One region of the Rhodococcus sp. 1R11 genome, then DNA from elsewhere that is predicted to be linked to it. Evidence: predicted binding sites of a transcription regulator. Region 1 holds the regulator's gene; each other region holds the start of a gene.

Region 1 (4,710 bases):
GCTGCTCGAGGAATGCCGTGCGCTCGCTGTGGAAGAAGCGATGGACGCGCACGGCGGACCGGTTCGCGATCCGGCCGAGTTCGACAAGCTCAGGGCACTGGTGGACGCAGAGGTTCCGCGGCGTACTGCTGCTGTTCTCGCTCTGGTTCGACCGGTTCTGACGGCCGCGTTGGCTCTGTCGTCCCAGTTGCAGAACGCATCGGGTGAGCCCGCCGACGATGTCCGAGAACAGCTCGATGGCCTGATCTTTCGCGGTTTCGTCACCGAGTTCGGTTCTCGACGGTTGGCCGATCTGCCACGCTATCTCGCTGCGGCGACCAAGAGGCTGTCCACTCTGCCGAGCAGCGCGGGCCGCGACGCTGCGGCGATGGACGTTCTCGACCGGGTGTACGGCTCGTACGGGCGGCTGTTGGATTCGCTTCCGGAAAGCAGGAAGAACAGCTCGGGTGTGCAGGAGCTGTTCTGGATGATCGAGGAACTGCGGGTGGGGCTCTTCGCCCAGGGAGTTCGTACTGCGTATCCGGTATCGGAGAAGCGCATCGAGAAGGCGATCGCCGATCAGTCTCGCTGATCGGCCCGCGGTTCACTCGACGTCGGCGGACTCTCGATGTTTGCGGAGTTCGTGAATTTCCTTCTCGAAGTCCTCGGCCGAACTGAACGAGCGGTAGACCGATGCGAAACGAAGGTAGGCCACTTCGTCGAGATCGCGTAGCGGTCCGAGAATGGCCAGGCCCACTTCGTTGCTGGGAATCTCCGCCGAACCGGCCGCGCGGATGTTGTCTTCGACTTGCTGAGCCAGCAGGTTCAGCGCGTCGTTGTCGACGTCTCTGCCCTGGCAGGCGCGACGAACGCCTTTGACGACCTTCTCCCGACTGAACGGCTCGGTCACACCGCTGCGCTTCACGACGGCGAGCACAGCAGCCTCCACGGTGGTGAAGCGACGACCGCACTCGGGGCAGGACCGGCGTCGCCGTATTGCCTGACCCTCGTCCATTTCACGCGAATCCACCACGCGTGAGTCGGGGTGCCTGCAGAACGGGCAATGCATGAGGGAGCCTCCGTCGTAGCCGATACTCCGACGACGAACGTGCGCGTCGGGGCAGTCTTCGAGGATACTCAGCCACGCTGGGCACCATGGTGCCGGTGGTCATCTGCTGGGTGCGTACTCGACGAGCGCTCCGTCGTGCACCATGACCGCGCCGGCAGGCTGAGTGGCCGCGTCGGGTGTGGTCGCGCGCAGATTCGCGATGCCGAGCAGACCGCCGGCCACGACGACCACAGCCAACATCCACAGAACCAGAGAGCGTGGGCGCACGGTCTGGTTCGCGAAATGAGCCGAGGTGTCGTCGAAGTCTCGATCCGCCATCTCGCGATCGGTCACGTCGGTCCAGGACTCGTCCAGGACGGGCAAGCACGGGCCGTTCTGCGTCCGACGCCCGTGGTTCTGCAGCACGGGCCGCGACCGCCGACGACGCTCGACGACACCGGATCGCGAACGCATACCGGCAGTGGTGGGACGATCGGTGGTGATGGTCATCGGAACCTCGTCTTCGCTCGTTGGATCGATTGTTCGATCAGGCGTTCGATGGACGCTTGTTCGAAGTTCTATCACGCGCCTCCGACAAAGTCTGTAGAAAACGCGACACGAGTCGAACAGATGTTTGATTCAACAGCTGATACACGCTAGATTCGTGTCAGAAACCACACGCCACACGAGTCGACATCATCAACTCCAGTCCGCGTGGATCGATACCGCGTAGACCGAATCCAGCCGCATCAGCAGGAGGCCGACAGCATGAAGGACGAGACCTCGACGAGGTCCATCACCGGTTCCAGTACGACGGGTTCCACGAAAGCTGGTTCCGCGCGAGCCGGATCCTCGACGGTCGGCAAGGCTGCGGCCGGAAAGCCGGCCGCCGAGCCGACCCCGAAGGCCATGGAGGTCGGCACCGACATCAGCGCAGGGCTCACCGAGCGCCAACGGAAAGTGTTGGAGGTCATCCGGGCCTCGGTCACCGAGCGCGGATACCCACCCAGTATTCGAGAGATCGGCGATGCCGTGGGCCTGACGTCGACGTCGTCCGTCGCTCATCAGCTTCGTACCCTCGAGCGCAAAGGGTTCCTGCGGCGCGATGCCAACCGCCCTCGCGCGGTCGACGTCCGTGGACTGGACGAGGTGCAGGCAGATCAGGCCGCGGCAGCGGTGGACGGTTCGGCAGCGTCCAACGAGCAGGATCGGTTGCCGACGCCGACGTTCGTGCCGGTTCTCGGCCGGATCGCCGCGGGTGGTCCGATTCTGGCCGAGGAAGCCGTCGAGGACGTGTTCCCACTCCCCCGCGAGTTGGTCGGTCAGGGATCACTGTTCTTGCTCAAGGTGGTCGGCGAGTCCATGATCGACGCGGCCATCTGCGATGGCGACTGGGTGGTGGTGCGTCAACAGTCCGTGGCCGACAACGGCGACATCGTGGCAGCGATGATCGAGGGCGAGGCCACCGTCAAGACGTTCAAGCGTTCCAAGGGTGAGGTGTGGCTCATGCCGCACAACCCATTGTTCGAGCCGATCCCGGGTAACAATGCCGCGATTCTCGGCAAGGTCGTCACCGTGATGCGCAAGCTCTGAACTCTGTTCGGACACAACGAAAGAAGGGCCGCAGCACAGGTGCTGCGGCCCTTCTCGTCGGTTCCGAACGATCGGCAGAATCAGAGATTCAGTCCACGACCGATGATCTCCTTCATGATCTCCGTGGTGCCGCCGTAGATGGTCTGTACCCGAGAATCCATGTAAGCCTTGGCAATCGGGTATTCCTTCATGTAACCGTAGCCGCCGTGCAGCTGGAGGCATCGGTCGATGAGCTTGACCTGGTTCTCGGTGGTCCACCACTTCGCCATGGCGGCTTCCTGCACGGTCAGCTTGCCGTCGTTGAGCAGTTCGATGAACTTGTCGACCATGATGCGGGTAGCGGTGGTTTCGGTAGCCAGCTCCGCCAACACGAATCGCGTGTTCTGGAACTTTCCGATCGACTTACCGAATGCCTTGCGATCGCGGCAGTACTGGATGGTCATCTCCAGTGCCGATTCCATGGCCGCAGCCGCGACGACGGCAATCGAGAGGCGCTCCTGAGGCAAGTTCTGCATCAGGTAGATGAAGCCCATGCCTTCTTCGCCGAGCAGGTTGGCGGCCGGAACCCGAACGTCGGTAAAGCTGAGTTCCGCGGTGTCCTGGGCCTTCATGCCGATCTTGTCCAGGTTGCGGCCACGCTCGAAACCGGGCATGTCGCGCTCTACGACCAGCAAGCTGAAGCCCTGGGCACCCTTCTCGGGGTCGGTGCACGCTACGACGACGATCAAATCGGCATTGATGCCGTTGGTGATGAACGTCTTCGATCCGTTCAATACCCAGTCGTCGCCGTCCCGAACGGCCTTGGTCTTGATCCCCTGTAGGTCGCTGCCGGTGCCCGGCTCGGTCATGGCGATCGCGGTGATCAGCTCACCGGAGCAGAATCCGGGAAGCCAGCGCTGCTTCTGCTCGTCGTTGGCCAACTCGATGAAGTACGGCGCGACGACGTCGTTGTGCAGAGTGAAGCCGATGCCGCTGTAGCCGCCGCGGGTGGTTTCCTCGGTGACGATGGCGTTGTAGCGGAAGTCCTTGACGCCGCCACCGCCGAACTCCTCCGGTGCGGCAGTTCCGAGGAAGCCCTGCTTGCCGGCCTCGACCCAGACGCCGCGGTCGACGATGTTCTGCTCTTCCCACTTCGCGTGATTGGGGGCTACGTGCTGTTCGAGAAACTTCCGGTACGACTCCCGGAACAGCTCGTGCTCGGGCTCGAAAAGTGTGCGTTCCACGCAGATCTCCTTGTTCGGTGCGCACCGTCGTCGACCGCGAGAAGGGGGGTCACAGCGCGGTCGTCGGTGCGACTGACGTCACGGTTCAACAGTACGTTTGCGGTGTACCGAGGGTCGATGACCAAAACGTGCGCGATCCGTGACCGCCCCTGCTAGCGTCGTCCATTCGTTCTGCCTCGGGCCAGCGCCGAGACGATCGGGTATCCGACGAGGATGCCCAGCGATCCCCAAGCGATTCCACCGAGTTCGACCGATCCGACGGAGAGCGTCAGGTCGCCGATGCCGGCGACGAGTGCTGCTGCGACGACGGTGAGGTTCACCGGATCGGTGAAATCCACTTTGGCATCGGTCCAGATTCGAACGCCGAGCAGTCCGATGAGTCCGTAGAGCACGAGTGTCGCTCCCCCGATCACACCGTCCGGGACGGTGAAGATCAGCGCACCGAACTTGGGCGAGAACGCCAACACGATCGCGGTGATCGCGGCAACCCAGTAGGCGGCGGTCGAGTACACGCGGGTAGCGGCCATGACACCGATGTTCTCGGCGTACGTGGTGGTTCCCGATCCACCAGCGGCCCCGGCGAGGGTGGTGGCCAACCCATCGGCGATCAGAGCGTCACCGGCCACGTCGTCGAGGTTCTTTCCGGTCATCGCCGCGACGGCTTTGACGTGTCCGACGTTCTCGGCGACGAGGACAATCACCACCGGCAGTGCTACCAGGATCACCGACAGCTCGAACGACGGGCCACGGAACTCGGGTAGCCCGACCCAGCTCGCGGCGCTCAGCGCGTCGAGTCGTGGTTGCGCGATACCACCGGTGACGGCGGCGAATACCCAGCCCACGACGACACCGAGCAGGATCCCGAGT
Region 2 (4,710 bases), on a different contig from region 1:
AGTTTCTCGGACTCGAACTTGGTGCGGTGATACGCCGTCGGAAAGTTCTGCCCCTTGTCGAAATCGTTCTCGGAGAACGTCCCTCGGTAGTCACCTGCCACTGCGATCGACGAGATGTGGTGCAGACGAGCGCCGGTCCTTTTCGCCAGTTCGATCACCGACGCCGTTCCGGCGACATTGGTCGGGGTTTGCTCGTCTCCCGCCGTGAGGTCGTAGACGGCACCGAGATGCAGAATGTGATCGACGTCGGCCGGAACGTCTTTCAGGCCGAGTCCGGGTTCGACGAGATCGCCGATCAGCGGGCGGATTCTGTCGCCGCCGTCCAACTCGTCGGCCAGCTTCTCGAGTCGAGCGACCGATTGTGGTCGAACGAGTACATGGACGAGGGCGTCCGCATCACGTCCGAGAAGTCGGGGCAGCACGTTCTTGCCCAGAAACCCGGTACCGCCGGTCACGATGTAGCTCGCCATGCGAGGCGACCTTACTCCTCGGTAAGTTCGACGGCTAGTGCCCCATACCGGCCTTCTCGTGCACCTTCTTCATCCACGCCGGGGCCCACCAGTTGGCTTCGCCCATGAGCTTGACCAAGGAGGGCACCAGCAGCATTCGGATGATGGTGGCGTCGATTATCAGCGCCAGAATCACGCCGAAGCCGAGGAACTTCATGATAGACAGGCCGGAGATCGTGAACGCTCCGGTGACGACGATCAGGATCAGGGCCGCGGCAGTGACGATGCGTCCGGTGCGTTGAGCTCCGAAAATGACGGCCTCCTCGGTGGAAGCACCTGCCGAGCGCGCTTCGACCATCCGAGACATCAGGAACACTTCGTAGTCGGTCGACAGGCCGAAGATGACTGCGAGGATGAGTACGACGAAGGTCGACTCGAGTGGACCGGGCGTCACTCCCAGCAGGCTTGCACCGTGACCTTCCTGGAACACCCAGGTCAGGGCTCCGAAGGTCGCTGCCAGGCTCAGCCCGGCCATGAGAACTGCTTTGATCGGCAGCACTATCGAGCCGAAGGCCAGGAACAGCAGGACCAACGTCGAGATCACCATGATCGCGATCATCACCGGCAGCCATTTCGCTATCGCGGCATTACCGTCATCGACGTTCGCGCGTCCGCCGCCGACGAGGATTTCGGTGCCGTCCGGGGGAGTGATCGCGCGGAGGGCAGTCACCGCATTCGATTGGGACCGAGCCTCGGTCGTTCCGTCGCTGGGTTCGCTGTAGGACGCCTGGAATGCCACCAGATCGTCCTTGGATCCGAGGAATTCGGCGCGGGCAACGCCGGGGGTGGCGTTCATCGCTGCGGTCAGTTCCGCAACGGGTGGGCCCTGAGGCTTGACGCCGTCGAGACCCCGCAGCACCACGGTGGCACCGTCGCCGGTGGACTCGAAGTCGGTGGCGAGGGTTTCGAAGGCTGCCCGTGCCGGGTCGTTCTTCGGTAGTGCCGTGTAGTCGACCTCTCCCAGGGAGACCTTCAGAATCGGCGTGGCGACGATCAGCAGGCCCGCGACGATGACGGCGGCGACGATTCCTGGATTCTTCATCACTCGGGTGACGACACCGCCCCAGAATTTGTGCGCGCGTGCGTCACTGCGGTCCGAGGCGGTACGCGACCAGGTCCACGAGTTGATGCGAGTGCCAAGAAGAGCGAGCAGGGCGGGCACCGCGGTCAGGGACAGCAGGGCGGCGCTGGCCACCGCGGCCATGGCACCGAAACCGAGGGATCGAATCACCGCCTGCGGGAAGACCAGCATGCCCGCGAACGCGCAGATCAGCAGCAGTCCGGAGAAGACGACGGTGCGGCCCGCAGTGGACACGGTACGTACGGTCGCCTCCATCGACGACGACCCAGTTCGGAGTTCCTCTCGGAATCGGCTGACGATGAACAGTCCGTAATCAATGGCCAAGCCGAGGCCGAGCAACGACGCGACGTTGATCGAGAACGAGCTCACCTCGGTGAATTCGGTGAGCACCCGCAGGATTGCCAGCGAGCTGAGCACACTGAGAATCCCGACGAACACCGGTACTGCTGCGGCGATCACGCCACCGAAGATGAAGACGAGAAGCAGAAGTGTGATGGGGACGGCGATGATCTCCGAGCGCACGAGGTCTCGCTCGAGGGTTTGGCTGAGCGAGACGCCCACGACCGATGCGCCGGCGAACTGCGACTCGATGCCGGGGACGACGAGTTGTGGAGGCAGCTCACCGAACGTGTTGAACGTAACTCCCGATTTCGCACCGAGGGAGATGGTCACCAGTGCTTTGGTCCGGTCTTTCGAGACCAGGAATTCCTTGGTCACCGGGTCCGCGGTCCAGTAGGAGTTCACGTTTCCGAGGGTGTAGCGGCTGCGGAATTCGTCGAGTGTCGACTGCACCTGTGGTCCGATGTCGTCGATCGTGCGTCCGTCGGGCGCGGTGTAGATCGCGACGATGTCGGGGGTCGGTTGGCCGATGCCCTGGACCAGCCGCGCGACCTGCGACGATTCGCTGCCTGCGTCGGCGTATCCACCCTCGCTCAGTTTCGAGAAGACGCCCAGTCCCAGCACGCCGCCGACGGCCACGACCGCGACGACGACGGCGAGCACCCATCGCTTGTGCGATACGACGAACGATGCCCAACGCGTCACAACTGTGCTCCGGCTCTGTGGAAGGGGTGAGTAGCGGTTCGACTGTAGTTGATCGTGTCGGACCCTCGTGTTCTCATTAGAACAAGTGTTCGATGGTGCGTGTGGCCGTGTGAAGGAGGTGGTCTCGATGGGATGGAACGACGGGCCACCCACCTGGTCGGAAATGGAGCGAGTCCTCTCCGGGCGCCCCAAGCCGGTCGTCGAAGGCGATGGGGGCGACAGCCCGGCGTGGTCGCGCAAACGTGACGCCTATCAGGGTCGCCGGCCCGAATCGGTGGGGCCGTCGACACCGTATGCAGAACTGCATGCGCATTCGGCGTTCAGTTTTCTCGACGGAGCATCGCAGCCGGAGGAAATGGTCGAGGAAGCGGTGCGTCTGGGACTCGAATCCATTGCGATCACCGACCACGACGGCTTCTACGGCGTCGTGCGGTTCGCCGAGGCGGCACGAGCCCTCGGCATCGGAACAGTGTTCGGTGCCGAGCTGTCGCTCGACACCCACCGGTCCAGGGCCGGAGCGGCCGATCCCGACGGCACGCATCTTCTGGTGCTCGCTCGCGGACAGGAAGGGTATCGGCGGCTGTCGCGTCGGATCGCGGCCGCGCACCTGGCCGGCGGAGTCAAGGGTGAGCCGCAGTACGACGTGGACGAACTCACCGAATCGGCGGGAGGGCACTGGCAGATTCTGACCGGTTGTCGCAAAGGGCATGTCCGCCAAGCGCTCTCGCGGGGTGGGCCGGAGGCGGCCGATCTCGCGCTGCGCGATCTGGTCGATCGGTTCGGGGCCGAGCGCGTCACCGTCGAGCTCACCAGGCACGGTACTGCCGACGACGACGAGCGCAACGACGCACTGGCAGCGCTGGCTCGCCGGTACGGTCTGCCGATGATCGCCACCACGGCGGCGCACTACGCCAGTCCGCGTAGCCGAAGATTGGCCATGGCGATGGCTGCGGTACGTGCCCGGAGCAGTCTGGACGAGGCGGCAGGGTGGCTGGCACCGACGGGCGGTGCACATCTGCGGTCGGGGGCGGAGATGGCAGAGCTGTTCGAGCACTATCCCGGTGCAGTGCGCGGTGCCGTCGAACTGGGTCGAGAATGTACGTTCGATCTGAAGCTGATCGCGCCTCGTCTCCCACCGTTCGAGGTGCCCGACGGTTACACCGAGATCGGTTACCTGCGGCGACTCACGTTCGAGGGTGCTGCCCGGCGGTACGGCCCGCAGTCGGCGAACCCGGCTGCATATTCGCAGTTGGAGTACGAGCTCGACATCATCGAGCGGCTCGAATTTCCGGGCTACTTCCTGGTGGTGCACGACATCGTTCATTTCTGCAAGACCCACGACATTCTGTGCCAGGGGCGAGGCTCGGCGGCGAACTCGGCCGTCTGCTACGCCATCGGAATCACGAACGTCGATCCGGTTGCCAACAAGTTGCTCTTCGAGCGGTTCCTCGCACCCGAACGCGACGGACCACCCGACATCGACATCGACATCGAGTCGGATCGGCGGGAAGAGGCCATTCAGCACGTGTACGCCAAGTACGGCCGTACCCATGCCGCTCAGGTCGCCAACGTCATCACCTATCGCGGGAAGTCCTCGGTACGAGACATGGCCCGCGCTCTCGGGTTCTCCCAGGGGCAACAGGACGCGTGGAGCAAGCAGATCACCCGGTGGTCCGGAATCGGCGATCAGGACGGCGACGGGATCCCCGATTCCGTTCTCGACCTCGCGCGTCAGATCGAGGGCTTTCCGCGTCACCTCGGCATCCATTCGGGAGGAATGGTGATCTGCGACCGACCGATCGCCGACGTGTGCCCGGTGGAGTGGGCGACGATGGAGAATCGCAGTGTGCTCCAATGGGACAAAGATGATTGTGCCGCAGTGGGTTTGGTCAAGTTCGACATGCTCGGGCTCGGGATGCTCTCGGCTCTGCACTACATGATCGACCTGGTCGCCGAGCACAAGGGCATCGACATCGACCTCGCCGCGATCGATCTGTCCGAACATGCGGTGTACGAGATGCTGCAACGGGCCGATTCGGTCGGTGTGTTCCAGGTCGAGTCGCGGGCCCAGATGGC
Region 3 (4,710 bases), on a different contig from region 1:
GGTGATATCGGCACAGGCAGTGGAGATTGGTGGCGATCGTCCACCCACCGCTTGCGGGATCACGGTGTAAATAGGGAACGATATGGTCGATCTCGCACTGCTGCGCCGGGACGTCACAACCGGGATGCCTGCAGGTCCGGTCGCGGAACCGAATACTGTCGGCGAGTGCGCTGGACGGCCGATAGACGAGGGCTCCGGGTGGCGGTATGACGAGGCCGCCATGCCCATCCGGGTGACGCGCCACCCCGAGCGTGGGGTTGCTTGCGATCGCCGCCTCGAACTCGGCCACCAGAGAGAAAGCACCGCGATACGGCGTGGCAATGCAACTACTCTGCGGTGGAGTGCTGGCTGCCGCCGTTGATTTGAAAGCCGTTGATCTGGAAGCCGGCGATCGGAGTGGACGAGGAACTGCCCCGCTTCGACGACGCCCACGACCCAGCGGATGAAACACCACATGCGGGGTACGTGGCGGCCGAAGCGGTTCGGCATCCCCTGCATCGTCCCCGTCTATGACATCCACGGCGACGTTTTCGGTGTCGGTCCCAGCGCCAGTGTCGGTCTTCGTGTCTTCTGTCGAGTCGACGTCGATCATCGATTCGAGGTCGTCACCGTGTCCGAGTTTGTCGGCGAGGTTGCGCGCCTCGGTCAGCAGGAGCTGCCACTGTGCGTTCTCGGCAAGCTCGCGGGCGTACTCGGCGTCGATGGTTCCGTGTCCGGCCAGGTGCGCGGGATTGGACAGCAAGCCGGCGAGGGTGGCGAGGTCGACGGTGATGACGGTCAGTGGTGCACGTCGATCAGGTCGCGATGCGTCGGCCGTGCACGGATGGTCGTCGTTCGCGTCGCACAGGCACTCCATAAACGATTCCTGGTGCAGCAGAGCGACATACGCGGCCGCTCGTCTCTGTCCTTTGTTGCGCGGATCGCGTCGGCAGACGGTGGCGGCCATCTCGTTGATCAGCTGCCAGGCTGCGGCGGCGTCGGCAGCGGTGAGATCGGCTTTGAGCGTCGACAGCACGTCCTTGTCGGTGTAAGTGACGTTGGTGTGTCGTTCCAGGTCCTTACGGAGAGCGGCGGCCTCCTCGGGCGCGATGCGGTACATGATCGACCAGATCTCGGTCGCGAGCGGGCCGGGGGAGAGGCGTCTGGCAGCGTGGAGAACCTCGATCTGGACAGCCGTTGCTGCGTCCTGCGTCAGATTGTGAGTGCAGCGGTAGATCGCACGGACTCGGGGCAAATCGAGTTCGCCGACCCCGAACGCAGCTGCAATGGCGGGTAGCCGAAGCCGTAGGTCCATACCGATCTCGGCGTACGAGTTCGCGACCGTCTTCGAACAACCCAGCACGTGCGCAATCTCGGACGCTGCATAGTTGCCCGCATCCTGAACGACATCGCCGACCAGAACGTTCTGATGAATGCACGAGTCCCAGATGGCGGCGGCCACAGCGACCTTGCGGGCGCACGCCTGATTCTCCAGAATCGCGACATCCCGAATCTCGGCCAACGAAGCAGCCTCGATGTACGGCTTCGATTGCGGCCCGAGATAGGCCGCGAAACGGCTACGCGTCGATGTGCCCATTGTGTCTTCGCCCCCCCGGCAGGTGTTCCAACAATGTGTAGAACGTGTGTTCGATGGTACCGGGATCTGAACCAATCGTCAACCTCAATTATGTTGCAATGAAGAAGGATTGGAGGCGGCGTGTCTATACACCCACCCACCGACAAACACCGGGTCCGCGGATGGACCTCGAACATCGCCGCAAGACTGTCGGGCGACCTTCATGTCGGCTCGAATCGCTCCAGCACCACCTGGGTGTCATCGTTCACCGTGAAGTTCGGATCTCCCCGGCCGCAACCAGCGTGTCCCGTAGTGGGCCCGGGTAGGCGAACTCGACAATCGGCAGTTCGGTCACTCGCGCATCACATTTCGAGGTCTACCCACACCAATCGGTGATCCGACGGGTGCTCGGCCTGATCGGGCCAATACACCTGCGAGTCGCGCACCGTCAGATCGTCCGAGGGCAGTACGTAGTCCACGCGCAGGTCACCCGGCGTCGGATCAGCGAAATCGGCTGTGTCCGTTCCATGTCCATCCGACATGGGTGCCGGATCTCGTACTCGCGGAAGATCCAGAACCTGTGCGATGGCACCGGCCACGGAGTCGCCGTCGACCGGATCGCTGTTCTGATCGCCCATCATCACGAACGACGCTCCCTCGTCGAGTCCGCCTCGCACGCCGGTGTCGTCGTAGAGGTAGTCGGCACCGGAAATGTAATCGGCACTCAACCGGATCTCGTCGTGATTGCGCTTACCGTTACGGTCCTCGGGTCCGTCGAAGGACGGGGGAGTGGGATGCGAGGCCAACACGTGCAGCGTCTTCCCGTTCACGTCGACGGGCACGTCCCAATGAGACTTGCTGGACAGTCGAAGCGCGTCCGCGTTCTCTCCGTAATAGTCGCGCGGTAACAGCGAGTCCGGCATGTCCTTCCACAGAAAGTTCTGGAACGTGCGTACCGCACCGGTGTTGATCGGGAACTTCGAGTACACCACCATGCCGTACTGGCCGGGGAACTGTCCGAATCCCCAGGCATCACCGGGGCCACCGAGTACGCCGTCCCCGTCCAGGTCGAGTCCCGAGTCGACGCCGGTGTTCACCGGAGCAGTGAAGAAGAACGGGTACTGCCCGTCCAGATAGTTCTCGTTGAAGAGGGTCGGGGCATCCGATCCCGAATAGTCGAACTCGTTGACCAGCAACACATCCGGTGAGTTCGCGGAGATCACGTCGGCCACTGCGCGAGCCTGGGCGTTCTCCGTGCTCAGGTCGGTGACCAATTGTCCGGCCGCGGGCCGATTGAGACTGGCGTTGAATGTCGCTACCCGGATGCTCGACGGTTCGTCGGGGGTCGGGTCCGCAGCAGACGGGTCCGTGGAGGAGCAGCCGGCAGCCATGAAGGCGAGGGTAATGGCGACGGCCACAAGTCTCGACGTTTTCACGTTCCCGACCGTAGAGACGGCAAGCGAACGTAAGGTTACGAATTAACAAGCAAGCGTGCTTGCTTTTTTCTCGTGCCTTTGTGAAGCTGGTCTCATGGCAGACCTCGACTCACTCGTCGGCGATCTCCGCGCCGAGGGTGACGACCTCGACGCGCTGGTGGCCGAGCTGGCACCCGAACGCTGGGCGGCACCTACTCCGGCGGCGGGCTGGACGATCGCACATCAGATCGCGCACCTGTCGTGGACGGATCACGTCGCGGAGCGAACCACATCCGCAGCATCCGGTGATACCGCGGCCGAAGAGGAGTTCGCTCGCACGCTGAAAAAGGCCTGGGAGAACCCCACCGGGTTCGTCGACGAGGCCGCCGAGGAGGAAGTGAGCAATCCAGAACTGTTGAGCGCCTGGCGAACTCGCCGCCACGCCATGACGGACGCGCTGAAGCAGGTCCCGTCGGGCGTCAAGATCCAATGGTTCGGCCCGCCCATGAGTGCCGCGTCCATGGCCACCGCCCGTCTCATGGAGACGTGGGCCCACGGCCAGGACGTCGCCGATGCGCTGGGCGTCACTCGCGTGCCGACCGACCGAATCCGCGGAGTCGCACACATCGGCGTCCGGACACGAGATTTCGCGTACGCCGTCAACGAGCAGACTCCGCCGGCGGAACCGTTCGGAATCGAACTCACCGCACCCTCGGGCGAAGTGTGGACGTGGGGTCCCGACGACGCAGAACAGCGTGTCACCGGGTCTGCACTCGACTTCTGCCTTCTCGTCACTCAGCGCGCACACCGCGACGACCTGGATGTTCGAGCCGACGGGGCCGATGCCGCACACTGGCTCACCATCGCCCAAGCCTTCGCAGGACCTCCCGGTCAGGGACGAGACAAGGCAGGACGCGAAAAAGCATGACCGTACGTATAGGCAACTGCTCCGGTTTCTACGGAGATCGACTGTCCGCGATGCGGGAGATGCTCGAAGGAGGAGACCTCGACTACCTCACCGGTGACTACCTCGCCGAGCTGACCATGCTCATCCTCGGACGCGACCGAATGAAGGACGCGACCCGTGGCTACGCCAAAACCTTTCTGCGGCAAGCCGAGGACTGCCTCGGACTGGCACTCGACAAGGGCGTGAAGATCGTCGCCAATGCCGGCGGTCTCAATCCCCGCGGACTGGTCGAGGCGTTGGAGAAGCTCGATTCCGGCGCGAAGATCGGCTACGTGGACGGGGACGACCTTCTAGGCAGGACAGACGAACTCGGCCTCGGCAGCCCGCTGACGGCAAACGCGTACCTCGGTGCCTGGGGAATCGTGGAATGCCTGAACTCCGGTGCCGATGTCGTCGTGACCGGACGAGTTACCGATGCCAGTGTCATCGTCGGACCCGCCGCCGCTCACTTCGGCTGGTCGACAACCGATTACGACGCATTGGCCGGCGCGGTCATCGCGGGCCACGTCATCGAGTGCGGTACTCAAGCAACCGGCGGAAACTACTCGTTCTTCACCGAGATCGCCGACATGTCCCGTCCCGGATTCCCGATCGCCGAGATCGAAGCCGACGGATCCTCCGTCATCACCAAGCACGAGGGCACCGGCGGTGCCGTCAGTGTCGGTACCGTCACCGCGCAACTGCTGTACGAGATCACCGGTGGCCGATACGCGAACCCCGACGTCACCGCGCGCATCGACACGGCGGTCCTGGCGCAGGAGTCCAGCAACCGA
Region 4 (4,710 bases), on a different contig from region 1:
CAGCCCAGGAAGCCGCCCGCGACGCGCGACAAGAGGCCGAGCAGCGCAAGCGCGAGGCCGCCCAGGAAGCCGAACGCGAAGCGGCTGCCAAGAAGAAGAGGGCCGACGAGCAGGCTGCGGCGGCGACCAAGGCAGCCGAGGACCGCAAGAAGACTCAGCAGGCTCAGGTCGACAAGCAGGAGAAGTTGGCTGCAGCACCGTCCGAGGCCGAATTGGCCGAGGCCGCACAGCGATCCGAGGAAGCCGACGCCAAGAAGGACGAGGCAGAGCGCATCGAGAAGCTGTTCATCGCGGAGAAGAACAAGGACTGACAGCCCGACTCTCTCGAATCGAGCTCAGCAACAACCTCTTCCAGCCCCGCACTGTGTTCTCGGTGCGGGGCTGGTGTGTTTGTGTGGGGCTGGTGTTTTTGTGCGGGCCTAGGCGATGTGGGGGCCGGCTCGGGCGTGGGATTGTCGGGGTTGTCGGTAGGGGTCGACGGTGGCCGGTGGCACGAACCACGGGTGGTTGTCGGCGGCGATGAACACTTCCCAGTCGCTGTGGTGGATGAGTCGGTGATGAAACCCGCACAGGAGGACGAGGTTGTTCATGTCGGTGGGTCCACCGTCGGCCCAGTGCCAGATGTGATGGCCTTCGGTCCAGGCGGCGGGTTTGCCGCAGCCGGGGAACGCGCAGCCGTGATCGCGGGCAGTCAATGCGCGTTTCTGTTTCGCGGTGACGGTGCGGGCGGTGCGGGCGAGGTTCAACGGGTTGCCGTTCTCGTCCATGACGATCGCGGTGAGAACACAGTCGCAGGCGAGTTGGCGGGAGGTGTTGCGGGAGAGCGGGCCCATCCACGGCAGCCAGCCGACGGTGGTGCCGTCACCGAACAGGTCCCGATATGCGCCGCGGTCGGCTACAGCATCACCTCCACCGCAATCGCCACTGCCGCTGCCGTTTTCGTGGTCCGGTTCGGTTGCTGCGTCAGTGTCGATGGGGTCGCCGGTGTTGATGTCGACCGGATCTGCTGCGTCGGTCTCGGTGTCGGATTCTGTTGCTGCGCGCGAGGTTTCGTCGTCTGTTATGTCGTCGGCACTGTCGCGGAGGTCGGTGAGGTCCTGCAAACGGATGTGCAGGTTGACGTGGGGTTTTTCGCCGCCTTCGGTGGGGCGGTCACTGGAGGCGAGGTAGCGGTCGAGGATGTGTCCGAAGGCGTCGGCGCGTCGCCGTGCGGGACTGCGTTCGTCTGGGGTGCCGTCGGCGGCAGGGCGGGGTTCGGTCAACGGCGAAAGCGCGGTGAGCAGCTTTTCTCCGGTGATCGCATCGAAATCCATCTTCGCCACGAGACGTCCGTTGAGGGTTTTCGAGGCGAAGAGTTCGTTGCGGTCGGTGTCTTCCGGTGGTGGCTTGTTGCCGCCGTAGGTGTCTTCGAGTTTGGTGATCGCTTCTCGGATATTGTCGGTGCTTGCGCCGGGTCCGGTTGCGGCGGTGATCATGGCTTTGCGGGCGATATCGCGACCCTCTTGGGGGAGGTTCTTCGGTGGTGTTTCGGCGAAGGTGAGAATCAGGGCGGCGTGGTCGACGGTCATGCTGCCGGTGTTGACGGCGTCGGCGATGTCGGGGAAGTTCTTCAACCCGCGAGCGAGGGCCACGATCTTGTTCGCTTTGCTCGGGGTGAGGAGGGTGGTGGAGGTCAGCCAGCCTGCGGGTCCGGGGAAGCCGAGCTTCTCTCGGCTCACGCGGGTGTCGATGTCGGCGACGAGGGCGATGCGGCGTGCTTCGAGCAGTTGGATCGTGTGGGAGACATCAGCAACGTCGGCGAGGAGTTCGCTCTCGCTCAGTTGCCAGATCTCCGTTGTCATGAACCAAGTGTATCGAACGTGTGTTCGATGCGCAATGATGGTGCAATCGAAAACTATTGCTGTGCATGAGGATTCGCGAACCGGAACCTGTCGGTGGCCCGTGCTAGGCAAATCACCAATCCTCGGACGCGCTACGACCGTTGCGCCACACTCCATGGGTATCAACCGGGGCGCGCCATTGAAGACCGACCTACCGGTTTACTGTAGGTTCACCAAACACATCGACGAGGCGAATAGATGCGCATGCGACGAACGGGAACCGAGTCCACTCGACTTATCCATGCCCGGCACAGACTCTCCCCGCTGTTCGCCACTCTGGTGATGTTCGGCGTTCTTGCCATCCCGCGACTGGATCTGCCATGGGCCGGCATCGCGGGCTGAGGTCTGGCAATTGTCGCGGCAGCGGCCTGGCTTTTCACAGCTTTGCGCCCGCAGCGGTCCAGCCAAAAGAGCTAGGTCATACGCGCAGCGACATTCAGCCGAGGACACGAGCGAGGAATGCGTCGATATTGTCTTTGACCGTCGCCGTGCGGGTGTCGACGTCGAAGTCCTCCTTGAACTGTCGTCCCAGGGCCGGTGTTTTCTTCTTGCGTGCGTACAGAGAACATGCGAGATCCGAGCAGATGTAGGTACCGACGGTGTTGCCGCGTCGCCCGGACTCCCCTGCCTTCGCAGCGGCCATCAGCGACACACCGCCGTTGGCATGGGTGGTGAGGCAGATGCTGCACATCTGCGCGGTACGCGGCCCACCTGCCTTGTATCGCAAAGCAATTCCACGTAGTCGATCTTCCTGCGGTACGACGATGTAGCTTCGTCCCGCCAGCTTCGGGTCGCCCCAGCCGAGGAAATCGAGATCCTCCCACGGCGCTTCGTCGAACATATCGGGGAGGGAAAGCCGTGTGGCGTCACCCTTGGACGAGTTGACGAACGACGATCTGATGTCGCGTTCGGTGATCGGCTTCATTGTTCTTGCCTCCATTGCCGTAGGAGTAAGTCGATTCCGTCGAGGATTCGGGCCCACGACTCCTGCGAATCGGGCGCACTGTGAGCGAAAGATCCGGCCGCTTCGAGACTGGCGAAACCGTGAAAGACGCTGCCCAACAATCGAACAGCGTGCACCTGATCGATCTCGCTCAGGTGATACCCACGAAGAATTGCCTTCATCATCGCCGAGTGCCGCACCCCGGCACTGTTGATCGCCGTCTCGTGGTCGAGAGGAAACTGGGTCGCCGCGTATCGGCCGGGATGTTCGCGCGAATAGACCAGGTACGCGTCGGCCACTGCTACCAACGCGTCCTTGCCCGCCCTGCCCGCCAACGCCTCCGCGACCCGGTCGGCCAGTTCTTCCAACGCCAGCAAAGCAATGCCGACATTGAGCTGGTGTGCGTTCTTCAGATGCGAATACAGACTCGCGACTTTGACATCGAAACGTCTGGCTACCTCGCTCGCGGTAACGCGATCGAAGCCGATCTCATCGGCCAGATCCGCTCCAGCTGCCACGATGCGCTGCGCGGTCAATCCTGCGCGTGCCATGTCGGCCTCCTCCATCTTCCGAGGACACCGTAGCCAAAACTAATAGCTATAGGCAAATTACTAAAGCGGTCAGCGGCCCTGCCACGCCTCCCACAGCTCCGCGTAACGCCCACCAGCAGCGACCAGCTCGTCGTGCGGACCCTGCTCCACGATTTTTCCGTGTTCGAGCACTACGACGCGGTCGGCGGCGGCGGCCTGGGTGAGCCGATGCGCCACGATCAACGTGCTGCGACCCTTCGTCGCCGCCTCCGCAGCCAATTCGAGGTCGCGGGCACCGGAGCTACCGGCCTCGGCGGTAGCCTCGTCCAACACCGCGACAGCCGGATCGGCCAGCACGAGCCGCGCCAGAGCCAATTGCTGCGACTGCGCCGCGGTCAACTGGTGACCACCCTCGCCGACGGCGGTGTCGAGACCCTCCTCGAGCGCCTCGACCCATCCCCAGGCACCGACGGTCCGCAGTGCGGCTTCCACGTCATCGCGGCCGGCGTCCGGGGCTGCGAGCAACACGTCGTCGATCAGTGGGCCCGCGAAGACGTGCACTTCCTGGCTGACGATCGCGACGTGCCGTCGTAATCCCTGATGCCCCAATGCATCCAGGGATGCACCGCCGACACGAACCGTTCCCGATGTCGACGCAATCGATCCGGCCGCAATGGCCGCGATGGTCGACTTCCCGGCACCGGTGGATCCCACGAGCGCGACCGTCTCGCCTGCATCGACGCGCAGGTCGACCCCATGCAAAACTTCGTGGCCCTCGTCGTAGAAATGGCGCAGGTCGACGACATCGAGGGTGGCGTCGACAGGCACGGAACCGTCGCCCACCGGCCGCTCGTCGGGTATGTCGATCACACCGACCAACCGAGCCAACGACGCACCGGCAGACTGGATGTCGTCGAACGTGAAGAGCAGGGTGCCGATCGGATTGAACAGCCGATGAAACAGCAGCGCCGCGGCCGTGGTCTCACCGACGGTGACGTAATCGCCTCGTACGAGCAGGAATCCGGCCAGCAGGATCACCGACAGGCCGACACATTCGGCGCGGTTGCTGCGTGAGCCGAAGCGCGTGAACAGGCGGAAGACGTCGACGCCGATGTCGCGGGCTTTCGCCGACGCTCGATCCACCTCGCCGAGGTGCTCGTCTTCGAGCCCGTAGGCGCGCACCGTCTTTGCGCCCTGCATGCTGCTGACGAAGGACTGGGCCCGCTCGCCCATGGCGACTCGTTCTGCCGCGTACATCGGAGCCGATCGGGGCAGGTACCAGCGCAGGGCGAGGACATACATCGGCAATGCCACCAGACCGGCAAGCCCCAGACGCCAGTCGATTCCGAGCATCGTG

The links. Region 1 encodes LexA, which represses DNA repair genes until DNA is damaged. Its sites were predicted from a motif close to CGAACANNTGTTCG; they were not measured.
Region 2: E4P29_RS20930 (error-prone DNA polymerase) is a predicted target of LexA. The motif match lies at 2,713-2,726, and genes of this name have one in related genera.
Region 3: E4P29_RS00725 (HNH endonuclease signature motif containing protein) is a predicted target of LexA. The motif match lies at 1,616-1,629, and genes of this name have one in related genera.
Region 4: E4P29_RS06990 (HNH endonuclease signature motif containing protein) is a predicted target of LexA. The motif match lies at 1,855-1,868, and genes of this name have one in related genera.

Annotation. Positions count from the first base shown of each region.
Region 1 covers NZ_SPNG01000004.1:415,272-419,981, reverse strand. Annotated here, with positions in the region: gene hrpA (ATP-dependent RNA helicase HrpA) at 1-571, shown strand, start outside; gene nrdR (transcriptional regulator NrdR) at 584-1,048, opposite strand; gene E4P29_RS09930 (hypothetical protein) at 1,148-1,537, opposite strand; gene lexA (transcriptional repressor LexA) at 1,937-2,620, shown strand; gene E4P29_RS09920 (acyl-CoA dehydrogenase family protein) at 2,701-3,843, opposite strand; gene E4P29_RS09915 (solute carrier family 23 protein) at 3,996-4,710, opposite strand, start outside.
Region 2 covers NZ_SPNG01000013.1:56,270-60,979, forward strand. Annotated here, with positions in the region: gene E4P29_RS20920 (SDR family oxidoreductase) at 1-470, opposite strand, end outside; gene E4P29_RS20925 (MMPL family transporter) at 505-2,634, opposite strand; gene E4P29_RS20930 (error-prone DNA polymerase) at 2,762-4,710, shown strand, end outside.
Region 3 covers NZ_SPNG01000001.1:144,653-149,362, reverse strand. Annotated here, with positions in the region: gene E4P29_RS00725 (HNH endonuclease signature motif containing protein) at 1-1,576, opposite strand, end outside; gene E4P29_RS00715 (endonuclease/exonuclease/phosphatase family protein) at 1,918-2,991, opposite strand; gene E4P29_RS00710 (TIGR03084 family metal-binding protein) at 3,086-3,898, shown strand; gene E4P29_RS00705 (acyclic terpene utilization AtuA family protein) at 3,895-4,710, shown strand, end outside.
Region 4 covers NZ_SPNG01000003.1:234,761-239,470, forward strand. Annotated here, with positions in the region: gene E4P29_RS06985 (hypothetical protein) at 1-311, shown strand, start outside; gene E4P29_RS06990 (HNH endonuclease signature motif containing protein) at 420-1,841, opposite strand; gene E4P29_RS06995 (FBP domain-containing protein) at 2,317-2,805, opposite strand; gene E4P29_RS07000 (TetR/AcrR family transcriptional regulator) at 2,802-3,374, opposite strand; gene E4P29_RS07005 (ABC transporter ATP-binding protein) at 3,444-4,710, opposite strand, start outside.